3 regions of the Arthrobacter sp. TmtSoilC79 genome follow, and region 3 is predicted to be linked to each of the others. Evidence: riboswitches for the same ligand, from Rfam matches in the RefSeq annotation. Region 3 holds a riboswitch; each other region holds the start of a gene.
The links. Region 3 has a riboswitch for cyclic di-AMP ahead of AC6JA3_RS19550 (NlpC/P60 family protein). Riboswitches for the same ligand answer to the same signal wherever they lie in the genome.
Positions count from the first base shown of each region.

Region 1: linked by a shared signal. The riboswitch ahead of AC6JA3_RS17775 (aggregation-promoting factor C-terminal-like domain-containing protein) and the one ahead of AC6JA3_RS19550 (NlpC/P60 family protein) in region 3 are both predicted to bind cyclic di-AMP.
Region 2: linked by a shared signal. The riboswitch ahead of AC6JA3_RS16455 (C40 family peptidase) and the one ahead of AC6JA3_RS19550 (NlpC/P60 family protein) in region 3 are both predicted to bind cyclic di-AMP.

Region 1 covers NZ_AP046051.1:3,887,619-3,897,427, forward strand. The annotation lists gene AC6JA3_RS17765 (response regulator transcription factor) at 1-588, shown strand, start outside; gene AC6JA3_RS17770 (sensor histidine kinase) at 592-2,091, shown strand; cyclic di-AMP (ydaO/yuaA leader) riboswitch at 2,224-2,384, shown strand; gene AC6JA3_RS17775 (aggregation-promoting factor C-terminal-like domain-containing protein) at 2,390-3,226, shown strand; gene AC6JA3_RS17780 (glycosyltransferase) at 3,397-4,641, shown strand; gene AC6JA3_RS17785 (MerR family DNA-binding transcriptional regulator) at 4,660-5,433, shown strand; gene AC6JA3_RS17790 (pyridoxal phosphate-dependent decarboxylase family protein) at 5,430-6,821, opposite strand; gene AC6JA3_RS17795 (HAD-IA family hydrolase) at 6,886-7,572, opposite strand; gene AC6JA3_RS17800 (glyoxalase superfamily protein) at 7,618-7,995, opposite strand; gene upp (uracil phosphoribosyltransferase) at 8,056-8,691, opposite strand; gene AC6JA3_RS17810 (nucleoside deaminase) at 8,714-9,250, shown strand; gene AC6JA3_RS17815 (VOC family protein) at 9,278-9,658, shown strand.
Region 2 covers NZ_AP046051.1:3,612,975-3,622,783, reverse strand. The annotation lists gene AC6JA3_RS16485 (cold-shock protein) at 49-432, shown strand; gene AC6JA3_RS16480 (DUF3027 domain-containing protein) at 440-1,090, shown strand; gene AC6JA3_RS16475 (MFS transporter) at 1,134-2,447, shown strand; gene serC (phosphoserine transaminase) at 2,515-3,645, opposite strand; gene AC6JA3_RS16465 (iron-dependent transcriptional repressor DtxR) at 3,939-4,634, shown strand; cyclic di-AMP (ydaO/yuaA leader) riboswitch at 4,847-5,061, shown strand; gene AC6JA3_RS16460 (M23 family metallopeptidase) at 5,066-5,896, shown strand; cyclic di-AMP (ydaO/yuaA leader) riboswitch at 6,042-6,203, shown strand; gene AC6JA3_RS16455 (C40 family peptidase) at 6,208-6,954, shown strand; gene AC6JA3_RS16450 (NlpC/P60 family protein) at 7,054-7,827, shown strand; gene AC6JA3_RS16445 (HNH endonuclease) at 8,116-8,616, shown strand; gene AC6JA3_RS16440 (NTP transferase domain-containing protein) at 8,659-9,564, shown strand; gene AC6JA3_RS16435 (molybdopterin molybdotransferase MoeA) at 9,561-9,809, shown strand, end outside.
Region 3 covers NZ_AP046051.1:4,263,394-4,273,202, forward strand. The annotation lists gene AC6JA3_RS19520 (carbohydrate kinase family protein) at 1-35, opposite strand, end outside; gene AC6JA3_RS19525 (metallopeptidase family protein) at 126-635, shown strand; gene AC6JA3_RS19530 (cation diffusion facilitator family transporter) at 646-1,566, shown strand; gene AC6JA3_RS19535 (PEP/pyruvate-binding domain-containing protein) at 1,563-4,331, opposite strand; gene AC6JA3_RS19540 (universal stress protein) at 4,353-5,390, opposite strand; gene AC6JA3_RS19545 (NAD(P)/FAD-dependent oxidoreductase) at 5,805-6,497, shown strand; gene AC6JA3_RS19550 (NlpC/P60 family protein) at 6,693-7,478, opposite strand; cyclic di-AMP (ydaO/yuaA leader) riboswitch at 7,482-7,650, opposite strand; gene AC6JA3_RS19555 (copper resistance CopC family protein) at 7,825-8,457, opposite strand; gene AC6JA3_RS19560 (NCS2 family permease) at 8,572-9,809, shown strand, end outside.

The DNA.
Region 1 (9,809 bases), 380 kb from region 3:
GGCGATGGTCCCGAGGCCGTGAAGCTGGCCAAGGATTTCCGGCCCGACGTCCTGGTCCTTGATGTCATGCTGCCCGGTTTTGACGGCGTGGAGGTCCTCAACCGCATCCGCGCATTCGCCCCCGAAGTGCCCGCCCTCTTCCTCACCGCCAAGGATGCCGTGCAGGACAAGATCGTCGGATTGGCTGCCGGCGGCGATGACTACGTCACCAAACCTTTCAGCATGGAAGAAGTCCTCCTGCGACTCCACCGACTGGTCCAGCGTTCGGGCGTCGCTGCCATGGACACCGCGGAGCTGGTGGTGGGTGACCTCACCCTGAACGTGGACACCCGCGAAGTTACCCGTGCCGGAGAGGACATTCCCCTCACGGCAACCCAGTTCGAGCTTCTGCGCTACCTCATGGAGAACCCCAAACGGGTCATCAGCAAAGCCCAGATCCTGGACCGCGTGTGGGATTACGACTTCGGTGGGCAAGCCAACATCGTGGAGCTCTACATTTCATACCTTCGCAAGAAAATCGAAGCCAACCATCCGCCGATGATCCACACCATTCGCGGCGCCGGCTACGTCATCAAGCCCGCGGACTAGGCGTTGAGCACACTTTCAGGAGTGGCCAGAAAATCCGGCCGCAGCTGGCTGAACCCCTCCACGTGGCATTTGCGTACCCGGCTGGTCCTGGTGGCGATGGCACTGCTGGTCGCTATCTGCGGGGCGGTAGGTGTGGTCAGCTACGCCTCCATGGACATGGTGTTCAACAAGCAGCTCGACAGGCAGCTCGAGCAGGCGTCCAGCCGCGCGAATGACTTCGGCAGGCCGCCGTCGAACTTTCCCTCCTCACCTTCGGGGAAACCGGACCCGCTGGAGGCCAGGGGTCAGGCCGCCGGAACACTCAACGCCAGGATCGACGGGTCCACTGTCCGCAGTTCAGGGCTCATTGACGCCCAAGGCAACCGTGTTGGGCTGTCCCCCGCGGATGAGCAAGTGCTGTTGGCGCTGCCCAAGAGCGGTGATCCGGTGGATCGTTCCCTCTCCAACGGGGACTATCGGCTGGTAGCGGTCGAGGCACCCTATGGCGACGTGATCGTCACGGGTCTGCCTCTCGCGGACAAACAGAGCGCCGAGGCCTCACTGGTCTGGACAATGGTGTTGGTCTCGCTGGGCGGACTGGTGGTCATCGGCCTCGCCGGCACCGTCATCATCCGCCGGACCATGCGGCCTCTGGAGCAGCTCTCCGAGGTGGCCACCAAGGTTTCACGTCTTCCGCTCGACGCCGGTGAAGTGGCACTTGCGGTGCGCGTACCGCCGTCGGCCGCCCATCCCGGAACGGAAGTGGGCAGCGTAGGCCATGCCCTGAACCTGATGCTGAACAACGTCTCCAGCGCTTTGGACGCCCGCCAGGAAAGCGAAACCAAGGTACGCCAGTTCGTCGCGGACGCCTCACACGAGCTCCGAACGCCGCTCACTGCCATCCGCGGTTACACCGAACTGCTGAGGATGACCGAAAGCTTCACTGACGACGGCCGCAAATCCCTGGCCCGCGTGCAAAGCCAGTCAGAGCGGATGACAACGCTGGTGGAGGATCTCCTGCTGCTCGCCAGGTTGGACGAGGGCCAACCGGTCAAGGTTACCGATGTGGACCTCACCCAGTTGGTGATCGAAACGGTCAGTGATGAGAAGGTCATGGCGCCGGACCACATATGGCAACTGCAACTGCCGGACGAACCCGTCACGGTCCGCGGCGACTCCACCCAGCTGCACCAGGTCCTGGCCAATCTTTTGTCCAATGCCCGCAAACACACCGATGCCGGCACTACCGTGGTTACGGCCGTCATGCTGTCCGCCGATGGCAGCGCAGTGGTGACCGTGACAGACAACGGGCCGGGCATTCCAGAGGATTTCCAAGGCCGGATCTTCTCCCGCTTTGCCCGGGCGGATGCCGCGAGATCGGGGTCTGAAGGGACGTCGGGGCTGGGGTTGTCGATCGTGGAATCCATCGTGGAAGCGCACGGCGGTAGCGTGGAGGTCACGTCGCGTCCGGGTCGAACCGAATTCGCCCTGCGGCTACCTACCGTCACCGCCGAAGAGATGTAACGAACACGGCAAGGCGACTCACCGGCGCCGTGATCTCTGTTACCTAAATGTGACTTCTGCGAATTCCTCCTGTACCGTCGAAAGGGTGGGTCGCCCCAACTGGCCCGCATCCGGGATGCGCCGAGCTCTGCCACTTCCCGGAGTCCGTTCTTACTCCGAGGCAGAGACGGGGGACCCAGAGTCTCCGGGCCCAGGCATCATGCCGGGCCCTTGGGGTGAAGCCGCAGCGACATGCGCGGCCGGATGACCTCATCCGAACCCGACAGCTAACTCCGCAGGCGCTGAGAGGTAATCACACATGTCTGAATTTAACGATCAGACGCGCCCTTCCGCGCGTCACCGCGATGAGCACAACGCACCGTTGACCAAGTCGCAAACCGTCCTCAAGAACGCTGCCCGCCAAGGTAAGTCCGGCCACCGCATGTCGGTTGTTGCCGGCGTCGTGGCCGCCGCGTTGGGCGTCGCATCGCTCGGTACTGCTGCCAACGCCACCCTGAACCTCCCTGAGGCCAGCCGCGTTGCAGAGACCCAGGCAGCTGCCCAGGTCAGCACCAACAAGACAGCCGAAATCTCCGCTTCCTTGGACGCAGCCGCCGCAAAGGGCGCTGCCGACCGGGCCGCCGTGGACAAGGCCGCTGCTGAAAAGGCTGCCGCCGAGAAGGCCGCCGCCGATCAGGCTGCTGCTGAAAAGGCTGCCGCCGAGAAGGCCGCCGCCGACCAAGCCGCTGCGGAGAAGGCAGCTGCTGACGCTGCAGCCAAGCAGGCCGCCGACGCCGCTGCTGCCGCCGCCGCCGCCGAGGCCGCTGCTGCAGCCCCGAAAGCCGTGGATGACCCCGCCGCTGCCAAGGCCTACGCCGCAAGCATCCTGGGCAGCTACGGCTGGAGCGCCGGCGAAATGACTGCCCTGAACACCTTGTGGGAGAAGGAATCCAACTGGAAGACCACTGCCACAAACGCTTCCAGCGGCGCGTACGGCATCGTCCAGTCCCTGCCTGCTTCCAAGATGGCCTCTGCCGGTGCTGACTGGCAGACCAACTACCAGACCCAGATCAAATGGGGCCTGAACTACATCAAGGAGCGCTACGGATCCCCGTCGGCCGCCCTGGCCTTCCACCTGGCCAACAACTGGTACTAAACCAGGCAGTTTGAAGACCGCGCCGGTTGCCGCCGATCGCACCAGTCCCCACTGGAGCGAACGGCGGGAACCGGCGCGGTTTTTGCATTTCACAGGTGACCGCCGTAGCTCACAGTGACGTCACAGCTTCCGCCTAAAGCCCTCATAATCGGCCAGCCCATGCTGGAGATATGACGCTCACAAATCCAACCACCAGCGCTCCCCCACGACGGTTCCACTCCGCGCGCTTCGGTGGCGGGGCGTTGCTTGCTTCGCAGCCGGAACTCCCCAACGTAAGGCCGGAGAACCCGCAGTTGCCAAGGCGCTCCCCCGTGGACACCGGGGCCGGCGTCCCGGTCCTCGATCTCACCGTCCCCGTGTTCAATGAGGAAGCGCACCTGGAGAAGAACCTCCGCACGCTTCACGGCCATCTCTCCGGCACTTTTCCGCACACCTTCCGGATCACGGTCGCTGACAACTCCAGCACGGACAGCACCCTGAGGATCGCCGAACGCCTGGCACGGGAACTTCCGGAACTGCGGGTGGTCCGGTTCCAGGAAAGAGGGCGCGGAAACGCCCTCCGCCGCCTCTGGCAATCCTCACCGTCACCCGTGCTGGCCTATATGGAAGCGGATCTGTCCACCGACTTGTCCGCCTTGGCTCCCCTCCTTGCGCCGCTGCTTTCAGGCCACTCCGACCTGGCTGTCGGCACGCGCCTGGCACCTGCCTCGCGCGTGGTCCGCAGTGGTGGCCGCGAATTCACCTCCCGCAGCTACAACGCCCTGCTCCGCGCCGTCCTGGGCACACGCATTTCCGATGCCCAGTGCGGATTCAAAGCCGTCCGCGCGGACGTTGCGCACCTTCTCCTCCCGCATACCAAGGACGACGGCTGGTTTTTTGACACCGAGCTCCTCGTCATCGCCGAACGCTGTGGTTTACGCATTCATGAAGTCCCGGTCGACTGGACCGATGACCCCAACTCAAGTGTCGACGTCGTACGAACCGCGCTTGCCGACCTGCGGGGCATGGCGCGGCTGACCCGAGACCTTCGCCCCGGACGTTTTCCCGTCAGGGAGCTTCGGCCAGGACGGGACCGGACGGCTCCCGGAACCGGCCTTCCCGGGCGTGTGCTTGGTGCGGTGGCGTGGACGCTGCTTTATGCCCTGTTCTTCGTGCTGCTCCGCAGTGTCGTGGATCCTTTGCCGGCGAACTTCATCGCCCTTGCCCTCATGGCCTCGACTACCCGCCTGCGCATCCAAGGACCGGTCATGCTTCTCCTGACGACGCTGCTGAGTACGGCTGCGCTTGCGATCCTGCCGGTAATGACGACGGCGGACCGCTGGCTTGAAGGAGCCGTGATGGCTGCCGCTGGACTCGCCGGGCATATCGGCGGGTATGTGGCTGGCCGAAGAAGGCTTGCACCTGACGTTACGTGAGGATTTAGCGTAGTTCCCATGGGAACAGCGGAGAGCGGACAGTGGAGTATCGGCGAACTCGCCAAAGCCTGCGGAGTCAGCGTGCGGACGCTCCATCACTACGATGAGATCGGCCTGCTGACCGCGAGCGGCCGGACGCCTTCCGGTCATCGACGGTACGGGGAGGGCGATCTTCGACGACTGTACCGGATCAGGGCCCTTCACATGCTCGGGATTCCGCTTGCTTCCATTACGACAGCGCTGGATGGACCCGGGAACGATGATGATGATCTCGGTTCCATGCGTGTCCTGCTGGACCGGCAATTACGGCATGTTCAACAGCACGCCCAACAAGTCCAGGCGCTTCAGGACCGGCTGGGTGAGCTGCTCAACCGACTGGACGCTCCAGCCATGCCCACCGCCGCCCAATTCATGTCAACTTTGGAGATGATCACCGTGTTCGAAAAACACTTCACACCGGAACAGCGTCAACAGCTTGCGGAGAAACGCCAGGAGCTGGGAGCAGAGAAGATCGAGGACTCAAAACGTCAATGGACCGCGCTGGTGGAAGAAGGCCTGGAGCATGTCCGGGCCGGTACTTCCATCTCGGATCCGGCAGTGCAGGAGTGGGTGCATTCCTGGGACCGCATCGGGGAGATGTTCCATTCGGGCGAGGATACAAAAACCGCGGCCCGGGCAGCCTGGCAGGAGAACGCCCAAACGATCAGCGCAGACCTGCCCTGGAGCGCCGAAGACCTGGCCGGCCTGATGGGGTACCTGCACAAAGCGAGGGCGCACGAGCCCCAGGCCTAAACTTCGGGCTCGACCTCCACGGCACCCCTGACGGCTGCAATGGAGGCGGCAACATCTCCGGCGTCGGTGGTCCAGTTGCTCACGGAAATACGCAGGATTTCACGGCCACGCCACGAGGATCCGGACATCCATACCGCGCCCTCGGCCATGAGCCGCTGCGTCACCCGGTGCGTCCGGTCGTCGCTGCCGAAGCTCACCGAGACCTGCGTGAACACCACATCGTTGAGCACCTCGACGCCCGGAATGGCGGCGAGTCCTTCGGCCAATGCCCGGGCGTTGGCCGCGAGGCGCTCAACCATGGAGATCACGCCATCGCGGCCCAGTTGCCTGAGGGCGGCCCATACAGGAATGCCGCGGGCCCGGCGGGACATCTCAGGGACTTTCTCCAGCGGATCCCCCAGCCCGGTTTCGGTGGCTATGAGATAGCTGGTGTGGACACTGAAAGCACGCCTCAGGGATTCTGGCCTGGAGACAATCGCCAGGCCGCAGTCATAAGGGACGTTCAACGTCTTGTGGGCGTCCGTTGCCCAGGAGTCCGCTTCCTCCACTCCCGTCAGCCGACCCCGCAAGGTGGGGCTCACAGCGGCCCACAAACCGAACGCTCCATCCACGTGCACCCAGGCTCCCCGATCATGGGCCACCGCAATGGCTTCCTCCATGGGATCAAACGCACCGGAATGCAGATTTCCCGCTTGGAGGCAGACCAGCGAAGGCCCGGGCTGTTGGTCCATGGCCTCAGCCAGGGCATCGGGAAGGATCCGTCCTTGGTGGTCGGCATCTACCGGAACGCACGCCCCCAAGCCGAGGTACCGCAACGCCAAATCCACTGCGGCGTGCCGCTCCCGGCCGGCAAAGGTGGTGATGCGCGGGGCGCCGGTCAACCCAAGAGCCTCCAGGTCCCAGCCCGCCTCGTCCATCAGGTATTGGCGTCCTGCCGCCAATCCCACGAAGTTGGCGGTGGTGGCGCCGGTGGTGAATCCGACGTCGGCGGTGGCGGGCAGTCCCAAGAGTTCCAGCAGCCAGGCGGCTGCAGATTCCTCGATCGCGGCAGCGGCAGGGGTGGCGAACCGAAGCCCCGTGTTCTGGTCCCACGCCGAAACAAGCCAATCCGCGGCCATGGCCGCAGGCAGGGTTCCGCCCATGACCCACCCAAAGAACCGTCCGGACTGGATGGCCATCAGGCCCGGCTCGGCCAGCGCGGCGAGCTCATCAACTACCTCGGCCGCATCTGTCGCTTCATCCGGCAGGCGCGGCAGGATGCTCTTGGCCACCTGGTCGGCATCGGAGGACGGGCGGACTGGACGTGTTGGGACCGACGCAAGCCAGTCACCGGCGTGGACCATGGCCCGCTCCAGTGCAGCACGGTACGCCTCCGGCATCGCAGACATGCGCACAGCCTACGCCCGCTTGGTCCCTCGTGGAACAGTCTTTCGCCCGGCGGTACCAGCTGCGCTACTGGAGGGTCAGCGTAATGAGGTGCCCGCCGTCGTCGTCCTTGACAGCGGTGACGGTCACGGCCGAGTAGTCCGGAATCTGCCACATGCCAGGCTCCAGGTCCGAATTGTGAACGGCAGCGGCTTTGCCCACCACCACGGTCCGCATCCCCGCCGCGCGCGCAGCAGCGATCCCGGCGGGTGCGTCTTCGAAAACCACGACGTCGGCCGGGTCGGCTCCCAGGAGCGCCGCCGCCTTCAGATAGCCCTCCGGATGCGGCTTGCCACGGCTGACGGACTCTGCAGTCACAGCAGTGGATGGCATGGTGAGTCCGGCTGCCTGCATGCGGATATCGGCAAGGATTTGATCTGCCGAGGTGACCAAGGCGATGGCATCATCCGGGAGGCCCGCCAGCAGGGCTTCAGCACCGGGAAGGGCAATGACACCGTCCGTCCGGGAACGTTCCATCTCGCCAAGTTCGGCCGTCAAAGCGGCGAAGTCGGCTCCTTCGGGCGCGTAGCGTCGCACGGTATCGCCTGCTTGGACACCGTGGGACGTGCGGAGGATTTCGTTGTAATCCAGGCCGTAGCGCTCCGCGAACTCGAGCCACACCTGCTCCACGACGGCCGTGGAATCCACCAGCGTGCCGTCCATGTCGAAGAGGACGGCACGGACAGTCAGCACGGGTGCGGCAGGATGGCTCATGGTTCCATCCTGCCGCACGCTCATGGGGTGGTGCTGAAGTGTGACTTAGCCATTGGGCCGCTGTGGGAGGTACTGCACCGCCCACTGGTTGCCGTCCGGGTCGGCAAAGTACACAAAGTGACCCCAGTCCTGGACGTCGACGTCGCTGACGTCCACGCCGTTGGCCTTGAGGTGCTCGTGGGCCTTGTTGATGTCCGCCACCACCACTTGCAGGTTGGGAGCCGAACCCGGAGGGGCGTCCGTGAGGCCCTCGCCGATAGCGATGGAACACGCCGAACCCGGCGGCGTCAGTTGCACGAAGCGGATGCCGTCCGTGGGACGCTCATCGAAATCGGCGTTGAAACCGACCTTGTTGACGTAGAAGTCCTTCGCGCGATCGACGTCGGAGACAGGGACAAATACCAGTTCAAGTTTCCAGTCCATGCGCCACAGGCTAACGGGCTGGGTGGGAAACCGGTAGGGGTCAATCGTTCCCTGTGAAGACTAGCCAGCCACGCCGTAGAGGCGGTCTCCGGCGTCGCCCAGGCCCGGCACGATGTATGACTTCTCGTTGAGTTTCTCGTCAATCGATGCGAGGACAATGTTGACGTTTGCGTCCGAGAGTTCCTCTTCCAGCTTGGCCAGGCCCTCGGGAGCGGCCAGCAGGCAGATGCAGGTGACGTCCGAAGCGCCGCGCTTGAAGAGGAACTTGATGGCCTCACGCAGGGTGCCGCCGGTAGCGAGCATAGGGTCCAGGACAAAGATCTGGCGGCCGGTGAGGTCCTCGGGGAGGCGCTCGGCGTAGGTGATGATGTCCAGGGTTTCTTCGTCGCGGGCCATGCCCAGGAAGCCCACCTCAGCGGTGGGGACCAGCTTGGTCATGCCCTCGAGCATGCCGAGGCCTGCGCGCAGGATGGGAACCACCAGCGGCGTGGGCTTGGTGAACGCCGTGCCGATGGTCTTGGTGACAGGGGTCTCGATCTCCACTGGCTGCGTCTTGACCTCGCGGGTGGCTTCGTAGGCCAGGAGGGTGACGAGTTCTTCAGTGAGTTGCCGGAAGACCGGTGAAGGGGTGTTCTTATCCCGCAGAACGGTGAGCTTGTGGGCGACCAGCGGGTGGTCCACGACGAGTGTGCGCATCCCCCAAAACTATCATTGAGACATGAGCGCCACCGAGCCGTATCACGCAGACCAAATGGCCTGGATGGGCCTTGCCCTGGACGAGGCCCGGTTGGCGCTGAAAACGGACGACGTACCCATTGGCGCGGTGGTGTTGGGTCCCGACGGCGGCGTACTGGGTTCCGGACGCAACGAACGTGAGGCGCATGGGGACCCGACCGCCCACGCGGAAGTGGTGGCCATCCGCCAGGCGGCTGCTTCGCTGCGACTTCGCGCTCAGGCTATGGGCGGCTCGGGTGACGGTTGGCGGCTTGAGGACTGCACCCTGGTGGTGACCCTTGAGCCGTGTGCCATGTGTGCCGGTGCCATTGTCCTGGCGCGTATCCCCCGGGTGGTGTTTGGTGCCTGGGATGAGAAGGCAGGAGCGGCGGGATCAGTGTTCGATATCCTTCGCGAGCGCCGCCTCAACCACTGGGTGGAGGTCTATGCGGGCGTCCGTGAAGAGGAATGCGCGGCGCTTCTCAGGGAGTTCTTCGCCTCTCACCGGCTGCCGCCACCGGAGCACCGCCCACCCGCCTGACGAAGCCGAACATTTCGGGAGCAAGCCATGCCTGTCAGTTTCAACCACACCATCGTTTACGCCACGGACAAGCACCGTTCCGCGGAGTTCCTCGCCCGTATCTTCGGCCTTCCGAAGCCGCAACCCATGTGGTCCTTCGTCACGGTGGCGTTGGACAACGGTGTCACGTTGGACTTCCTTGAGGCGAGCGGTGCCATCGCCCCGCAGCACTACGCCTTTCTGGTGAGCGAAGAGGAATTCGACCAGATCTTCCTGCGAATCACCGCGGAGCACATTCCCTATTGGGCGGACCCTGCCCGTTCCCGAGCAAACCAGATCAACCACAACGACGGCGGCCGTGGAATCTACTTCTGCAACCCCGATGGGCATTTCCTTGAGGCGATCACGCGGCCGTACGGTTCGGGCTGACTTTGACCGTTTTGCCCGCGCGGCCGACGGTTGAGCTTAGACTGGCCCATGCTCGAAAAGTCGTGGGGAGCTTTTTGTCTTGCTGCTGTGGTGGTCGCAGGAACTATGACGGCATGCGGACAACAGGCATGCGATTCGATGCTTCGGCGCA
Region 2 (9,809 bases), 650 kb from region 3:
ACTGGCCCGACGTGTCTCCCAGAGCAAGAAACGAAGAAGGTTGATTACGTGCCTACCGGCAAGGTCAAGTGGTATGACAAGGAAAAAGGCTTCGGATTCCTCGCGGCTGAGGACGGCCAGGAAGTATTCCTTCCCAAGACGTCCCTGCCTGCGGGAGTAACCGAGCTTAAGGCTGGAACCCGTGTGGAGTTCGGCGTGGCTGATGGCCGCCGCGGAGCCCAGGCGCTGGGGTTGCGCGTGCTGGAAAAGACGCCGTCCATTGCCAAGGCCAAGCGGATGAACGCAAAGGACCTCGCACCCATGGTGCAGGACCTCGTGACGGTTCTGGACAACCTCTCCGGCTCCTTGTCCTCCGGTAAATACCCGGACGGCAACAAAGCCAAGGCCATCAGCCTGGCGCTGCGCAAGGTCGCCGACGAGCTGGAAGCCTAGGCCGGCCATGACATCGGAATCCGCACAGGATACAAAGGCCGGAAGGGACGCCCAGGCAAGTCCTGCGGCCGGCCCTGACGCTGCCCAGGCTCCTGGCCTCGGGGAAGCCCCCGCGCGGAAGCCGGTTGCGGACAAGCCGCGCGCCGGTTTGCCCGTGTGGCGCACCGGCAAGCCGGACGCCTTCCTTGCTGCCGCCGTCGATGTTGCCCGCGAGGCAGTGGAAGGCATTGCCGACCCTGGCGAAATCGGGTCGCACCTGGGTGCCAAGTCGGAGGGTGACCGTGTGGTGACCCACCTCTTTGAATCCAAGCTCGCCGGCTACGGCGGGTGGCAGTGGTACGCAGTGGTGACCCGCAACTCCCGCTCCAAGATCGTCACCGTGAGCGAACTTGGGCTGCTGCCCTCGGAGGACTCCATCCTGGCGCCCGAATGGGTGCCGTGGGCCAAGCGCGTCCGGCCTGAGGACGAGACTCCGTTGGTGGAGGAAACCGTGGAAGATGTCACGGAAGAGTCCGTGCAGGCCGACGAGGACGAATTAACCGGGCCCGCTGCCGACCCGGAAGGTTCCGAGGACGTTGACGAGGACATCGACGCGGAAGTTGACGAGGACATCGAGGCGGACGTCGACGAGGACCAGCACGAAACCGGGGCTGAATAAGCGTTGCGGAAACCCGGGGTGACCAGAGCGAAGGCGGACACTGATGTCCACCTTTAGGTCACTCGGAATCCTCAATTACCGCATCTGGTTCTTCGGTGCCCTGATCTCCAACATCGGCACGTGGATGCAACGTACCGCGCAGGACTGGTTGGTCTTTGACCACCTGACCGCGCACGACGCCGGGGCCATGGGCATAACCCTGGCCCTTCAATTGGGTCCCCAACTCTTCCTTGCCCCTTGGGCCGGACTGCTCGCCGACCGCTACAGCCGGCGGAAACTGCTCTTCATCACTTTGGTGGCCATGGCCTTGCTCAGCACCGGCCTGGGCATCCTGGTGTTGCTGGGGGTGGCTGAACTCTGGCACGTCTACGTCTTTGCCTTGTTGCTGGGGATCGTGACGGCGTTGGATGCACCCGTGCGCCAGACTTTCGTCTCCGAACTTGTCACCGACGAATACCTGCCCAACGCCGTGGCGCTCAACAGTGCATCCTTCAACGTCGCGCGGATGATCGGACCGGCCGTCTCCGGCGTCCTCACGGTGGTGGTGGGTCCCGGCTGGGTCTTCCTCATCAACACCGTGTCCTTTGTCGCCATGCTCTGGGCACTGAAGCTCATCCCGGTGTCCTCGCTCCGGATCCAGCCCCGCGCCGCCGCGGGCAAAGGGCGGATCCGGGAGGGCCTCCGCTACGTCCGCAACAGACCCGATATCCAAGTTGTCCTGGTGGCCATCTTTATCGTGGGCACCTTCGGGCTGAACTTCCCCCTCTTCATCGCAGCCATGGTGGGTACTCAGTTCGGCATGGACGCCGGAGCATTCGGACTTCTGAACTCCGTCATGGCCATAGGATCCGTGACAGGTGCCCTGCTGGCCGCCCGACGCGGACGGCCCCGCTTGAGGTTGATCTTCGCGGCGGCAGGTGGTTTCGGTGTCGCCAGCGCCTTGGCAGCACTGGCTCCCAACGCCGTGCTCTTTGGCCTGGCCCTGATTCCTTGCGGTCTGTTCGCCCTGACATTGATCACCAGTGCCAACGGCTATGTCCAATCCACCACCGAGGCTGTCATGCGGGGGCGCGTCATGTCCTTGTACATGGCCATCTTCATGGGCGGTACTCCCCTCGGAGCGCCGCTGGTGGGATGGGTGGCCAACGTTGGCGGGCCTCGGTGGTCCGTCGGCGTCGCTGCGCTGGCCGGCGTCAGCACCGCCGTCGTGGGTTTGGTCTGGATCATCCGCGCAAAGCAGCTGCGCCTCCGCTTTGATCGCCGCGCGCGTGGACTCAAGCATTTCCGGGTGGAGTCGCTGCTGGCCCGTCCCGTCACCGGGGAGGACGACGACGGCGTGGGCCGGCAGGGCGGATAAGGCGCCTTAAACTGCGGCGGCGTCGTCCGGAACCCCTCCGAACGACGCCGACCGGCAGTCTGTGGTCCTACTTCTTCAGTTCGCCCACCACGTAGTCGATGCTGGCAAGCAGGGCTGAAACGTCGTCGGGTTCAATGGCGACAAACGTGGCAATGCGCAGCTGGTTGCGGCCAAGCTTGCGGTAAGGCTCCGTGTCCACCACACCGTTGGCACGCAGGGCCTTGGCAATGGCTGCGGCATCAATGGAGTCGTCGAAGTCGATGGTGGCGATGACATTGGAGCGGTCTTCGGCATTGGTGACAAACGGCGTCGCGTACTCCGATGCCTCAGCCCAGGAGTAGATGCGGTTGGCCGAGTCCGCAGTGCGCTTGCTGGCGAAGTCCAGGCCACCGTTGCTGTTGAGCCACTGCACCTGGGCGTCCAAGGTGACCAGGGTGGACAACGAAGGAGTGTTGTACGTCTGGTTGAGCTTGGAGTTGTCAATGGCGGTCTGCAGGTCCAGGAAGTCCGGGATCCAGCGGCCGGACGCCTTGATCCGTGCAGCGCGCTCCAGGGCGGCCGGGGAGAACAGCCCCAGCCAGAGACCACCGTCTGAGGCGAAGTTCTTCTGCGGGGCGAAGTAGTAGACGTCGGACTCGGCGACGTCTACGTCCAACCCGCCTGCAGCGGAGGTGGCATCGACCAGGACCAGGGAGCCTTCGTCGGCGCCCTGGACCCGCTTGACGGGAGCGGCCACGCCCGTGGAGGTCTCATTCTGGGGCCAGGCGTAGACGTCGACTCCGGCCTCGGCCTGGGACACCGGACGGGTGCCCGGCTCGGCCTTGATGATCGAGGAAGCATCCAGGAAGGGAGCCTTGTTGGTGGCGGCAGCAAACTTCGAACCGAACTCACCGAAGGAAAGGTGCTGTGCTTTCTTCTCGACCAGGCCGAAGGCGGCGACGTCCCAGAAGGCCGTGGAACCGCCTACGCCGAGGACAACTTCATAGCCCTCCGGGGCACGGAAGAACTGGCTGAGTCCTTCGCGGACCGAACCCACGAGGTTCTTGACCGGAGCCTGGCGGTGGGACGTGCCCAGGATGGTGGACGACGCGGCAGACAGGGCCTCGATCTGTTCGGGACGGACCTTGGACGGTCCGGCACCGAAGCGTCCATCCTTGGGCAGCAGATCGGCGGGAATGGTGATGCTGTTGTCGCTCACGTGTGGCTCCAATGGGTATCGGCTAGAGATGGGTCGTGGCAGGTGGCATCAACTGCCCCTTCGACATCCCAATTCTGCCTGACCCGGTGCGACGGCAGGAACCTGTGGCCGTCATAGTCCGCCACGTGGAACGCCGCCAAACCATATGCGACCGGAATTATCCAGAGTAATTCCAAATAAGCTAGGCTAGGGGTTGGCGTTCAAGGGGCGGCGGTGCACTCCGCCTACCCCGGCAAGGGACGCTGTACGGTGGAGATTACGCAAGGAACTGCGTTCGAGGAGAGCTGAGCTGGATGACGGATCTGATCGATACCACTGAGATGTATCTTCGGACCATTTTGGAGCTTGAAGAAGAAAACATCGTGGCTCTCAGGGCCCGCATCGCCGAACGGCTGCGGCACTCCGGACCCACGGTTTCCCAGACCATCGGACGCATGGAGCGCGATGGCCTGGTGATTGTCTCCAACGACCGCCACCTCGAACTGACCGAGGTTGGGCGGAAGCGCGCCACCGAGGTCATGCGCAAGCACCGCCTCGCGGAGCGGCTCCTGGCTGACGTCATTGGCTTGGACTGGGCTTATGTCCACGACGAAGCATGTCGCTGGGAGCACGTGATGAGCGAGCGCGTAGAGCGCCGCCTGTACGAACTCCTGGAACACCCCACAGAATCCCCGTACGGCAACCCCATCCCGGGCCTGGAAGCGCTCGGCGGTCTTGCCACCCAGCCTTTCCCCCGCGTGGACGTCAACCTCCTGCAGGCCATGGAGGGTTACGCGGCGAACTCCCGGGTAGCGGTCACCCGCTTGGCGGAGCCCATCCAGGTTGAGCCTGAGCTTCTTACCCAGTTGGACGAGGGCGGAATCCGGCCCGGTGCCGCGGTCTCGCTGGAACGTGTGGGGGAGTACATTTCCGTCCGCGTCCCAGGCATTGAAGGTGCCCTGGAGCTTCCACCTGAGGTTGCGGCACACGTCTTCGTCTCTGTTGGCTGACAACCCTGCCTTGCTGCACGGTGGCATATCTCACTTTTGAACGCCCGGCGCGCATGTGACCTGCGGTTTTTCGGGATTAGTGATAAGGGGTTGCCGCCCGCATGCCCGTTCCTGTTGATAACGAATTTATTACTGCGGGCCTTAATCCCCTATAGTTATCTACTAGCGCTGATACCAAAGCGTTACCTGTTCCGGAGCCGAGCTCTGCCAGCGGAACAGGTGTGCCATCCACCACTGGCAGAGGCGGGGGAACCACAAGCGGCTGTCTAAAGAAGCAGCCTTGGGGTGAAGTCCGCAGCAGAAGTGCCCATTTACGCATGTTCCTCTTGGGATACCTGTGTGCCGTGAGCGCTTCGTGCGGGCCGGGTCTTGAAACTCTCTGACCCGAATCCGACAGCTAACTTCGCAGGCTTTTTAGAGAGGAATAGAGTTTGACAACGCAGAACGTCAGGGGCCGTCGCCGCGCGTCGGGCCCCGCTGCTGAGCTGCGGCCAGCCCGCGTCGTATCGGAGATCCGGCCACGCGACACCGAACGCCAGGTTCGCCGCCGTAAGAGCCCGCTGCGCCAGGTTGCCGACTTCGCTGCAGCCAGCGGCGTCGGGCAAAAGGCCGGAGTTGCGCTTGCCGCCACCGGCCTCGCCTTGACTGTCGGTCTGCCGGCCACAAGCCCCGTCATGGCCACCTCGGAATCAGGCCAGACCGAGTCTGCCCTGGCAGTATCCGGTGGCAGCCAGCCGGAGGTCTCCGCGGCCGCATCGGCCAAAATCGACTTCAGCCGGGCAGCGGTTGCCACGGCCGCCGACCCCGACGGCAAGTTGAAGCAACTGCTCAGCGCCCAGTCCGCGGGCAGCATCCAGCGTGCCTCCTCTGCAGGCACCATGGCCAGCCCCCTCGACACGCTGACCACAGCTTCCCCGTTCGGCTACCGCGTCAGCCCCCTCACCGGAGGCGCCGGCGACTTCCACCGCGGCCAGGACTTCGTGGCGCAGTGCGGCACGGCCGTCCACGCAGCAGCATCCGGCAAGGTCACCTTCGCCGGTTGGCACGAGTACGGCGGAGGCAACCGCGTGGTCATCGACCACGGCAACGGCCTTGAGACCACGTACAACCACCTGTCGTCCTTCACCGTCAAGGTGGGCCAGACGGTCACTCGCGGCGACACCGTGGCGCTCAGCGGTACCACTGGCGCCTCCACCGGTTGCCACCTCCACTTTGAAGTACAGGTCAACGGCGAAGTTGTTGACCCCATGGGCTGGCTTTAGTCCATTTGATGGTCGTCTCTCGCATTCGTGACACGCCTCGTGACCTGAATGTGACATTCGCGTTCAACTGTTGTACCGTACAAAGCGCATCGGCTTTTTAGGGGGCCGGTGCACTTGAGTGGATTGCCTAGCTCTGCCACTACTCAAGGTCCGTTCGCATAAATCGTCTGGCAGGGGCGGGGGAACCACTTCTGGTCTTCGTGAGAAGACCTTGGGGTTAAGTCGCAAAAGCTTCCTTGAAGCAGCGCGGCCGGATGACTCCCATCCGAATCCGACAGCTCACCTCGCAGGCATTGGGAGAGGCTACCTACGTGTCATCACGCACTACCCCTGCGCGCCATCGCGCTGAATCGGTTCGTACGAACCCCTTGAACTCGCTTTCCAAGGCTGTTTCATCCAACGCCGGTACCGTCGGCCGCCAGGCTGTCGTCCTGGCAGCAGCCTCAGGTCTCGTCCTCAGCGTTGGTCTGCCGGCCCAGGCAGCAGACACCGATGTTTCAAAGTCGGAAGCCTCCAGCACCCAGCAGATGGTCACCACTGCGGTAGTCACCGCAGAGCCCACGGCAACCGTCTCCTTCGAAAGCCCCGTAGTGGCCACGAAGGAAGCTCCCAAGGTTGTCCAGCGCGCTTCCCAGACCACCGGACGCACCTCGGCCTCCGGCGACCAGGCCACAGCAGGCGCTGTGACCGCCAAGTCCTCCGAAGCCAAGGATGCTGCTTCCAGCGCCGCCGCTTCCGGCCTCGCCGCGATCGCCTACACCGGCATCGGGCACCCTTACGTTTGGGGCGGCACCACCCCCAACGGTTGGGACTGCTCCGGATTCACCCAGTGGGTCTACGCCCAGGCCGGCATCAGCATCCCGCGCGTCAACGCCTGGACGGCCATGAAGCCCACCAGCACCCCTGCCCCCGGTGACCTGGTCATGCAGAACGGTGGAGCGCACGTAGGCATCTACGTGGGCAACGGCATGATGATCAGCGCCTTGAACCCGGGACAGGGCACGCTCCTGCACTCGGCTGCCTCCACGGGCACCTCCTCCTTCTTCACCCTCCGCTAGAAACAAACCGATTCGGGGTTCGCCGGCATGCCCCCAAGTGCCGGCGCGCCAATGAGCCGCGTGTACCCCAACTGCACGCGGATACGAAAAGAGAAAACCATGACCAGTGCACACAAGGTTGCACGGCATCGCGCTGAGGCCCCCAAGACCAGCTCGCTTGCCGTGATCGCCAAGGCCGTCAGTGAAAACGCCGGCGGCGTGGGCCGACAGGCAGCCGTTATTGCCGCAGCTTCAGGCCTTGTCCTGACCGGAAGTGTCGCAGCCAACGCTGCCGAGACCAAAGTGGACCGCGAATCCACCTCGACGTCTACCTTGGACGTCCAGTCGGTTGTGCAGTCCACCATCGCTGCAGACTCCACGGTTGCCATCTCCTACGAACGCCCCGTGGTCACCACGGTGCAGGCTCCGGCTCCCGTAGAGAAGAAGGCTCCCGCGAAGGCTGAAACCAAGGAGCCGGCGGCAAGCACGGCAACAGGCGGAAACGCCACGCTGGCCGTCAACACCACGGCTCCTGCGGCTAAGGCTCCCGCCGCTGCCAGCGGCCTTGGTGCCGCAATCGCCGCGGCCGCGTACGCACAGCTTGGCGTAACCCAGGACTGCACCATGCTGGTGACCAACTCCCTGGCAGCGGTCGGCATCAACTTCCACGACTGGCCGGCCGGCTACCTCTCCCTTGGCCGCACCGTCAGCGCAGCGGAAGCACAGCCGGGCGACCTCGCTTACTACGCCAACGGCGGTCTGGCCGGACAGGCCCACATTGCTGTCTACGTCGGCAACGGCCAGGCAGTCCACGGTGGATGGAACGGATCCACCACGGCACTGTTCAGCGTCAACGTCGGCTCCGGCCCGGTCTTCATTCGGGTCAACGGCTGATCCAGCCCTTCGCAATTTCAGGACACCCCGCAGGCTACGGCCGCGGGGTGTTCTGTTTAACCGCGGATCCTTTGCCTAGGGGCCACATCGGGTGTTCAGGGGGCAGATCGGACGCCCGTTCCGCTAACGACGCATGAACTCTGGGCGACACTGTGGGCGAAAGCACATATAAATTCGTTGATACGGCATACAAGTGCTTACCCTTATCTTGTCGATCCACAGCCCGTACATGCAGAGGGCAGCCGGCCCTCGTGCCCCTGACGGGTGCGGCCGTGAAGAGGTACGTGCATGCGCACACTCGTTCTGAATGCTGGATATGAACCGCTGGCGGTAATAACCTTCCGCCGGGCGCTGGTCCTTGTGCTGACTGGGAAAGCAAGCGTGGTGGCCGAAGGCGACGAGCCTGTCGTCGGGCCGCAGGAAGTTCTCGGAAGACCATCCGTGATCCTCCTCAACCGCTACATCCGTCCCCAGTACAACAAGATCACAGCCGTGAGCAGGCGCGGGGTACTGCGCCGCGACGGCCACCGCTGCGCCTACTGCGGGAAAACAGCCCACACCATTGACCATGTCCACCCCAAGTCCAGGGGCGGCGCGGATTCCTGGGAAAACCTGGTTGCGGCGTGCTTGAAATGCAACAACGCCAAGAGCGACCACACACTGGCCGAGATGGGTTGGAAACTCCGTTTCAAACCCGGTGTGCCCCAGGGGACAATGTGGCAGATCAAGGAACTCGAGAAACCTGCGCCGGACTGGGACCCGTTCCTGTTGCCGGAATCCGCTGCCTGATCGATTTCTGCTGAGCTCCGGACGTCCGGGTACTCTGGGCGGATGGAGTTCAATGCCGTGATTTTGGCGGGTGGCAGGGCCACCCGCCTCGGTGGCGTGCCTAAACCATCGCTGACGTACGACGGCGCCACGCTCCTTTCGCATGCCCTGCAGGCTGCCCGGGGTGCTTCAGCCGTGGTGGTGGTAGGCCCCGATGTTCCGGTAGCGGGCGGTGTGCCGTTCCCAGTGGAAGTGCTGCATGCCCGCGAGGAGCCGGCGTTTGCCGGGCCGGCAGCGGCAATCGCAGCCGGACTGGCGGCGCTGCAAAGCCGGCGTTCCCGCGCCCGGTGGACCCTGGTCCTTGCCTGCGACATGCCGCATGCGTCCCGCGGAGTTTCCGCTTTGTGGGATGCACTGGCCGCCCACCCAGGCGTTGAGGGTGCCATGGCCGTTTCCGTGGACGGGCGGAAGCAACCCCTCCTGGGTGCTTACGACACTGCAGCCTTGGAACGTGAAGCAGCCGTAGCATCCCAAGGTGCCGGTCTGGCGGACTCTTCTGTGTTCCGGCTGCTTGCTAGGCTGAACCTGCTGGACGTTGCTGTCCCCGCTGGCTCCACGGATGACGTGGATACGTGGGAGGACGCTGCGGCCCTGGGCATTGACTACAAGTTGGAGGCGGACGTGAAGAGCCAGGAAGAGACGCTCGAGGATTGGTGCCGCACATTGCTGCAGGCATTTGAGCTTGAAGGCGTTGAGGTGGACGTCAATGAAGTACTCGCCGTAGCCGGAGTGGCAGCACATTCAGTGGTCCGTCCCGCTGCGCCTTTGACCACGTTCATTGCCGGCTATGCGGCAGGCATGGCCCGCGGCATTGGCCAGGCAAGCGATGATGCGTCCATGAACGCGGCCCTGGAGTTGGCCCGCAAAGTTGCCAAGGAGTACTCGGAGTCCGAGGCTGACGCCGAATGACCCAGGCCCCTGCCGAGGGCCATCACGCAGCGCACACCTGGCAGGAGGCCCGCCAGCGCGCGTTTGAGTGTGCCGCTCCCATTCCACCAGGCCCCGTGCCGCTCACCTCGGCGCTGGGCCGCACCCTTGCAGCCGATGCCCTGGCCGTACAGGACATGCCCCACTACGCTTCGTCGGCCATGGACGGCTGGGCCGTCAACGGAAGTGGTCCGTGGATCCTGAGCGAACCTGGCCAGAGGCTTGCC
Region 3 (9,809 bases):
AGGGGTTCAGGCGCGAGGGAAGAGGTGCCGGTCATGCGGTTCCTGTGTCTGTCGAAGAGGATTGACTTTCAGTATCTCTCATCACACACGGCGCCGATGATGCCTGGGCGGACTAAAGTCGGATTATGCCCGCGAATCTTCCACCCGGCTTGCCCATTGTTCCGGACGGCGAGCGCCCATCATCGCCCCTGCGGGAACGCAACGCGGTCCATAGCCCGGTTGAGCAGACGCCTGTGGACGAGGCCTATGCGGACGGCGTCGCCCGGCCTTTCGACATGTCTGCCGAGGAATTCGAAGAAGCAGTGAGCGATGCCCTCCAGCTGATCCCGCCCAAGGCGGCCAGCGCCATGGACAACGTAGCCATTTTCATTGAAGACGACTACACACCCCAACCGGGTGAAAATCCGGATACCGTGCTGCTGGGCCTTTACGAAGGCGTGCCCCTGACCGAACGCGATTCCTGGTGGGAGGCCGGCTCCCTTCCTGACCGGATCACCATCTTCAGGCAGCCGATTCTGGACATTTGCAGTACGCGTGAGGAAGTCATTGACGAAGTGGCCATCACGGTGGTCCACGAGATCGCACACCACTTCGGGATTGACGACGATCGCTTGCACGAACTCGGCTGGGGCTAGCCTTATAGACATGGGGCACGACCACAACCACTCCCACGGAGTCACAGCAACCGGCAAGCACCGGAAGCGGCTTATTGCCGTCCTCGCCATCACCTTGGGGGTGGTGGGCATCCAGGTGATCGGCGCCGTCGTCTCCGGATCGTTGGCACTGCTGGCAGACGCAGGCCACATGCTCTCGGATGCCGCCGGTGTATTCATCGCCCTGATGGCGGCCTGGATTGCCACCCGCCCGGCCAGTGACCAACGGACGTACGGATACCAGCGGGCCGAGGTCCTGGCGGCCTTGGCCAATGCGTTGATCCTCATTGTGATCGCTGTAGTGATCATGATCGAGGCGATCCGCCGCTTCGGAGAGTCCCCGGAGATCCATACGGACGTCATGCTGTGGGCGGCCATCCTGGGTGCCGTGGCCAACCTTGTCTCGCTCCTGATCCTGCAGGGCGCACAAAAGGAAAGCCTCAACGTCCGCGGCGCCTACCTTGAAGTCCTTGGCGACCTCCTGGGTTCCATCGCTGTCATCATTGCGGCAATTGTGATCATGACAACCGGTTTCAGCGCTGCGGACCCCATCGCCTCAGTTTTGATCGCGGTGATGATCATCCCCCGCGCCTGGCACCTGCTTCGCGATGTGGTGGACGTCCTCCTGGAAGCCACCCCGAAGGGCGTGGACGTGAACATGATCCGCGAGCACATCCTGGCCGTGGACGGTGTGGTGGAAGCCCACGACATCCATATCTGGACCATCACCTCCGGCGTTCCGGTGTTCTCGGCACATGTTGTGGTGGAGGACGACGTCCTCAACGCCAGCGGTGCGGACAGCATCCTTGACCAGCTGGGGTCTTGCCTTGGCCGGCACTTCGATACTGAGCATTGCACGTTCCAGTTGGAGCCGGTGAGCCACTCCGAACACGAGTCACACCAGCATGCCTAGCCTGCCCCGCCAGCGGGGCTTTCAACGCTGACCGTCCCGGCGGCCCCGTCCACGGTGACGCGCTGGCCGGTGGCCAGACGCGACGTAGCATCCGGAACCCCAACAACAGCAGGGATGCCGTACTCCCTGGCCACCACGGCTCCGTGGGAGTTGGGTCCGCCCATCTCCATGACCAGCCCACCGGCCGTGAGGAACAACGGGGTCCAGCCGGGATCAGTTGAGGGTGCGACGAGGATTTCTCCGGGCTCCAGGTGCGCACCAACGGGGTCCATGATGACGCGCGCAGGCGCTGTGACCCGCCCCGCCGACGCCGGACTGCCGGACAAAGTGCCAGGGCGCTGGATACCGGCGTTCCGGGGTGCGGCTTCGGGTTCGGTCCCGTCAGACAAGAGCACACGCGGTATATGCCGCCTCCGCAGTTCTTGCTGGTAGGCTTCCCGGCGCTCAGCGACCAGCCCTTTGAGGTCATCTCCGGCCAATGCTGTCTCGGCTTCATCGAGATCCAGGAAGAAAATGTCCCGGGGATGTTCGATCCGCTGGGCGGCGGCAAGTTCCTCCCCGACAAGGAGCAACTGCTTTCGTGCAGCTGAGAGCCCCAGAACCAGGTTGTACTTGGGTAACTCGCGCAGGCCCGCGAATCTCCGTGTCCGGTCCAATGCCATGCGCACCACGGCCGCGTGCAACGGGCTCTTCAACCGGGCACGGGCGATGAACCGTGCAATCTGTTCATCAGCCTCGTGGGCTGCCCGCGCGAACTGTTGGTCAGGCGCCTCAGCACTTTCGGCCAGCCTCAAATAGTTGGTAACGACGCCAAGAATGTGGGTGGGGTCATCTGACCAGCGGGGCATGCCGAGATCGATCTCGGCCACGGCCCGGTGACCGAACATGGCCAGGAATGAAGTCAATCCGGCCTGGGCAACTGCCGGGAGCTCACCGTTTCGGTACTGCCCGGCCAATTCTGCTGCCGTGGAGCCTGCCATGGAGGCAACGGCGTCGGTGTCCTTCCGAATCCGGGAGGCGAGCTGCCACAAGGCCAGGTCCATCTCCGTGGTGACGTTGTTGGGCAGACCGCGGATCACAGCCTGCAGTTCCCCCTTGGGAGCCTGGTCTCCCAACAGGCGGCCAACCAAGGCCAGCATGGCGAAGCCGAGCGCGGGCAAGGGCAACACCTGCGGAACCGTGGCGAACAGCTCTTGGCCGAGGATCCGCTGGACGTGGCCGATCCTCTGGTGGGGCGTAGCTTGAGGCGGGACGGCCAAGGCGGCCCGCAGGTCCACTCCGAGCCTCTCCACCCGTTTCATGGCTGAAGCCGGGCGGAACAGTCCACGGAACAGTGACTCCGGGACGCGGTACCTGGCCGCGACGGGAGCTATGTGGCGAATCAGCTTCAAGGGCGTCCTTGACGTCACCCTAAAGCGAGGATCGTCAAAGAGGCCACGTATCAGGGTGGCCGAGCGGGCCTCCATGACGTCGAAAACGCGGGGCACGATCGCACGCCCCACCCTGCTCCGCACTACAGCCGTGAGGTCGAAAAAGATGCGCTGCCCGGCCTCGTAATACGGCGGCGGTCCGGAGCGGGGATCGGGGACGTCGAATGCGGCTGTCCTGGCTACCGAGGAGGCAATGAGCCGGATGCCGGCCAGGCCCATGGGCGTGAGGGGTCTGGTCAGTCCTTGGGCGAGGCTGAAGTTCAGGAAGGCGTGCTCTCCGGGTGCAGGAGGGGTTCGCGTGGTTTGCGGGTACAAGGTAGTGATGGGCCTGGCTTGCGTTAGCCATAGTTTTCCGTCTTGATCGATGGCCCATTCAGTGTCCTGCGGGGCCCCGTAATGGATTTGGACCTTCCGGCCCAAGTCCGCGAGCGCCAAAATCTGATGATCACTGAGGCAGGGCTGTGGATCCTCCTGCCCGTCCCGCCCGGATCCAGTGGCCCGTTCAAGGCGTTCCGTGCCGCCTCCAGGGATTGGCCTGATCTCCACTTGCCTGTCCCCGACGGCCCTTTTCACAATGGCGTTGTGGCGAACGTCAACAACGTACTGATCCGGATTCACGGCCCCGGAAACCACGGCCTCTCCCAGGCCCGGGCTGGCGTCAATCACTGTCTCGTGCCGGTTTCCCGTCACGGGGTTTGCAGTGAACATAACCCCAGCGATTGCTGAATCCACCATCTCCTGCACCACCACAGCCAGGGTGACCGATGCGTGATCGATCCCGTTGGTGGTCCTGTAGGTCACCGCACGGTCTGTCCACAGCGAAGCCCAGCAGCGGCTCACCGCGTCCAGAACCGACTCCACGCCAACGACATTCAGGAAAGTGTCCTGCTGGCCGGCGAAACTCGCGAAAGCCAGGTCCTCGGCGGTGGCAGAAGACCTGACGGCGACGGGGACATTGTCTCCCAACTGCCTGTAGGCGGCCCGCACCGCTTCGGAGATGACGGCAGGGAGGCCGGCCTCGAGCACCAGAGACCGGGCATCTGCGGCAAGCCCGTTCAACTGGTCCAGCTGGGAGGCAGAGGTCCCTTTCAATGCCGCAAAGACCTTATCCAAACCAATAGCGGACAAGGCGTAACGGTAAGCCGCGGTGGTCAGGCAGAAGCCGGGCGGTACTGGCAGGCCGGCACCGGCCAGCTCACCAAGGTTGGCTCCCTTGCCACCCACCTCCGGGAGCATTGGCCCCCGGATTCCGGCGATGTCCAGAATGAACAGGGAGCCGTGCGCGTCTGTGACGTGCCGATCCTGCTGCTGTTCCCCGGTCTCCTGACCTTCCATGGCGATGCAGGTTCCGCTCCCCTACGCTGCCCCGAGCATGGGGCCGAACTTGTCACGGTCAGCAAGCCGTGGGTCTTCACGGTCAGGGACAACCAGCACTGGTCCCTTTGCATGGTGCAGTACGCCGTCCGAGGTGGAACCCAGGAGCATGCCCGCGAAACCACCGCGGCCACGTGTTCCCAGCACCACCAACTCGACGCTGCGGCTTGTTTCCACCAGCACGTCCACCGGAGAGCCGTCCCGGAGGTCAGTCTCAATGGCCAACTGCGGGAAGTGGCTCCTGAGCCACGCCACCCCGGCGTCGAGCTGAACCCTGATGTCGGCAAAGAGGGCGTCGCGGTCCAATGGCGCCGGCACCCAGGCCAAAGACCCGCTGTACTGCGGTACGGCGCAAATGACGCGGAGCTTTGCTCCCATACGTTGTGCTTGCTCGGCTGCCTCAAGCACTGCCACACGGGCTTGCTCGGAGCCATCCACACCTACCGCAACCACGTTCTCCACGGTGCGGGACCCGGCTTTGGCGTGCTCGGCCTTGATGTGCTTGTCCTCCGTGTTTTCGCCCAGCCTGTCGGCGCAGTACAACGGGACAGTAACCGTGGGGCACTTGGCGTGGGCGGGCAACGCACTGCTCACAGAGCCCAAAAGGCGTCCCACAAAGCCACCGCGGCCCCGGCTTCCGGAAACGAGGAGTGCGGCGTCTTCCGAGAGATCCAGCAAAACACCGGCAGCGTCGCCGTTTTCCACGGAAGCGTCGACGTCGATGGCGTAACCGGAAACCTTGTCCAAGGCCTGCTTGATGATCGCGTCCGCGCCTTCGCGAATCACCGAATCATCCACGGTTGCGTAGCCACCATCCAGGCCTGACGCGGCAAAGATGGGCACGGAGTAGGCCGTCACGATGTGAAGCGGCAGCTGACGGCGCTCGGCCTCGCGTGCGGCCCAAACCAAGGCACATTGTCCGTGCTCTGAACCGTCCACTCCAACGACAATGCCACCTGGCGCCACTGCCTGGTCCTGGCCGTCCTGTGGCTCTTCAATGTCTCTGCTGTGCTGGTCCATGGGGCCCGCCTTCCACCTGCTGCTTGATGTTCCGGCCATTCTGCCAGAGGTTCTCCACCACGGATTCCCTCACGGCTTCATTGTCAATGGCCGGGGCAGAAGAAACCTGGTAATTCCTCCTCCCAAGGCCCACTATTCTCGGTCGGCACCGCCGAATCAAGGCGACTTTGGGCTATGTGCATAACGGTCCGGGCTCGGTTGCCGCGACCCCATTTTGCGCTGCGGATGAACACCGGAAACACGCAGACGTCCGAGGCTATCCATGGCAGAAAAAGTTCGGTAGTGTTCGAGTCACCGAATGGCCGGCAAACGTGTTCCAAACCACACTCCGGCCATTTATTTGCGGCCGCTTGGGGACTCGGACGCGAGCCCACGCGATGCCGAACGGCACACACGTCAAGGAGGAACCAAGCAGTGTCACTCACGCCTGATTCCGCCACGGAACGCACCACCACCGTGGTCATCGGAGCCGGCCTGTCCGGCTTGGCAGTTGCCAGTGAGCTCAGCCGCTACGGCGTGGGCTCCATAGTGGTGGACGGGTTCGGTGCGTTGTCGGCAACTGGCCCTTCAGTCCACACAGGCATGCTTCAACGCTGTGATGCCGGCGATCCCGCAGCCATGCAGGAACGCAACGAGATCCTCCGCCACCTGCGGAACTACGCCGCCAGCCATCACTTGGACGTCCGCAGCACCACACGGGCGGTGCGCCTTGATTTCCTGGGCTCGGACCCCTCCCAGCAGATTGGCTACGGCCTGGCCGCCAGTATGACCACTGCCGGCCTCAGGACAGGGCTCCACGCCTCCGGCCCCTTGGAATCCACGCGCCGCCAATGGGCTGTGCACACTGCCAGCGGCGTCCTTTTGGCCGACCACATTGTGGTGACACGCTGTGCGCAGAGCCAGTTGCGCCGCATGCTGGCGGAACTGGGCATAGCGATCGGCCAGAACCTGGCCGCGGCCATGCGGGCTGTCGGAATGCACCTCGTCGGAGTCGGCGAACTCATCACGCCCACACCGAAGGAAGTGCTTCGGCAGGCAAAGGCCGTAGGCCAGACGATCTCATCCAGGGTCGCCCTTGCCGCAGGGCCGGGCATAGCCACCGCTTAGCGGACAATGGCTCCGGGGCCGCCCCTGAAGCGCCGTTTGGGCGAAGAAGGCCCCGCCTGCGCCGGGATTCATGGCGCGCCCTACCGGCGTCGAACCTGACTCTGAACTTTTACTCACATAACTTAACGCCAAAGGCCGGTGTCCTCGAAGATTGGTTCTTCGAAGACACCGGCCTTTGAACTGAAGCGTGAGGCTTTATGCGCCAGCGCGTACGTAGGTCAGGGGACCCGTAGCAGTCAACCAGCTGATCGGGTGGATACCGGTCTGGTTGCCGTTGATGCCACCGCTGATTGCCTGGCCGTTGCCGATGTAGATGGCAACGTGGCCGGACTGGACGATCATGTCACCGGGCTGGGGTGAGCTGACAACCTTGCCGTAGTTCATGAACTGCATGGGACCGAGGTCGCCAACAGGGATGCCTGCGGAACCGAGGGCCCGCTCCACCATGGCGGTGCAGTCCTGCATGATGCCGATCTGGGCGTAAGCCGAGGCAACCATGGCAGCGTTGACGCCACCGACAGCCGGGGCAGCAGCTGCTGCAGGAGCAGGAGCAGCGGCGGCCGGAGCGGCAGCAGCAGCCTTGGCAACAGGAGCCGTTGCAGCTGCGGTGGTGACTGCAGCCTTCTTGGCGACGGGAGCCGGAGCAACCGGAGCCGGCTTTTCGATGACCGGAGCTGCTACGGAAGCAACAGCAGGACGCTCGAAGTTGACGGTGGCGGTGGCCAGTGCGGTCACAACCTGGGTGGGAGCCTCGGAAACGGTCTCAGCGACCGTGGCGGGGCTGGAGTCCCGCTGAACCGGAGCTTCAGCTGCGTGGGCAGCAATGGAGCCGGTCAGGACAAGGCCAGAGGCTGCTGCGATGACAGCTGCCTGGCGGCCAGCGCCGGAAGCGTTGCTGGCGACTGCCTTGGAGATCGAGATGAACGGATTAGGACGTACGCTGTCCGCCTTACGACGGCCGCGAAGAATGCGTGAAGACATGAAAGAGCCTCTCCCGATGCCTGCGAGGTTAGCTGTCGGATTCGGATGGGAGTCACCCGGCCACTACGCCCCGCTGTTACGCGGAAGCTTCGTGACTTCACCCCAAGGCACGCTCGAAAGCGACCTAAAATGGGTTCCCCGTCTCTGCCGTAAGGTTTGTCTGCGAACGGATTCCGGACTGCGGCAGAGCTAGGCAATCAGGCCGGAAGTGCCCGCTACGTGGAACAGGCACAGGTACAACCCTACGCGATGATCACGCCGAAGTCACATTTAAGTAACGAGAACCGCGCCTCTGGCGTGTCGCGGTGACCATTTCGAGATCTTCGCAGCTACGTAGAAAACCCCGTTATTCCGCGGCGGAATCGCCCTCAGAGTCGTTTGACGCAGCCAGTTTCCGGCGTGCAGTAACAGCCAGAAAAATAACGAGACCAACAGCAACCACTGCCAGCCCAACAATGCTCCAGGGGAAGGGCTGGGAGGCGTCGGCGGCAGGCTCGCTCTTGCCCGTTCCCGGCGCCCCGGTTCCTGCGGTGGGCACAGCTGCGGAGGATGAAGCCGGGGCCGACGGCGAGGCACCTGCCGAGCCACCCGGCGTCGTGCTTCCTGCGGTGGCGGTGAACGTAAAGGTGCCCTCGATGGGGTGGGAATCGCTGCTGACGACGCGCCACACGACCGTATATTCGCCGGCGGGAGCGCCTTCGCGCAGCTTCTGAACGGCCTGGTTGTCGATGATTTCCACAGGGCCGTCGGCCCAGTTTTCGCCGGCCGCCGTGACCGTCACGCCCGAACCGATCGCGAGCGGCCGGTTGTTGAACGTTATGGAGACCGACGCCGGAACTTCCGCCACCACTGTGCCGTTGGCCGGCGTCGTGGATTCTGCGACGTCGTGGGCAGATGCCGGGGCCGCGGAAAACAGCAGGGCAGAGGCGAAGGCAAGAGCGGCGACGACGGCGGCCAGAAGCGGGCGGATGGTACGCATGGGGCGGTTTCTCCTAGTGTTGGCTTCCTTACAGACTAGGCGAATCGTCCGGAGGCCCTTTACCGGACCGCATAGGATTTGAAAGCACACTCCCCTCGATCCCCGGAGTCCTTCATGCTTAAACAAGGTTCGGCAGTAGACCGCTACTTCAAAATTACTGAACGTGGATCCACGTACTCACGGGAAATTCGTGGCGGCTTCGCGACGTTCTTCGCCATGAGCTACATCGTGGTGCTGAACCCGTTGATCCTCTCCGGGGCTGATTCGAGCGGGGCGTCCCTCGGATTCACCGCCGTCGCCGCCACCACGGCGTTCGTAGCGGGCATCCTGACCATCCTCATGGGCGCCTGGGCAAAGCACCCGTTCGCCGTGGCAACAGGATTGGGCGTCAACGCGTTCGTCGCCGTAACAGTGGCCTCGCACCCGCAACTGACCTGGCCGGACATGATGGGCCTTGTGGTGTTGTCCGGTGTGACCATGCTCATCCTGGTGCTCACCGGTTTCCGCACTGCCGTGTTCAAGGCCGTTCCGGAAGCCCTGAAGACCGCCATCGTGGTGGGCATTGGTCTCTTCATTGCGTTGATCGGGCTGGTCAATGCAGGGTTTGTCCGGCGGATTCCGGATGCTGCCGGAACCACGGTTCCCCTGGGACTTGGCGTGGATGGCAAGCTCATGGGCTGGCCTACCCTGGTGTTCGCAGTGGGCCTGATCCTGACCATCGCGCTGGTGGTCCGCAAGGTCCGCGGCGCCATCCTGATCGGCATTGTGGTTTCCACTGCACTGGCCGCCATCCTCGAATTCACCCTCCACATCGGCCCCAGCTTTGACGGCAAGAACGTCAACCCCCGCGGCTGGTCCCTGGTTGCCCCCACCCTTTCGGAGTGGGGCGCCCCGGACCTGTCCCTCATTGGCAAGGCCAACCCGTTCGGCGCCTTCGAGCACTTGGGGTTCATCGCCGCGGCACTCCTGGCGTTCGTGATCCTGCTGAGCATCTTCTTCGACGCCATGGGCACCATGGTGGGCCTGGCCAACGAGGCCGGAACGGTGGACAAGGACGGCAACATCCCCAACGTTGACCGCGTCCTCCAAGTCGATGCCCTCGGGGCGATCGTGGGCGGCGGCGCTTCGGTTTCCTCCAACCAGATCTTTGTCGAGTCCGGCGCCGGGATCGGCGAAGGCGCCCGCACCGGCCTCGCCTCGATCGTCACCGGCTTGCTGTTCCTGGTGGCCATGTTCTTCACCCCGCTCATCAACCTTGTCCCGTTCGAAGCCGTAGCCCCGGCCCTGGTGGTTGTGGGCTTCATGATGGTTTCGCAGGTGGGCAAGATCGATTGGCAGGACTGGGGCGTTGG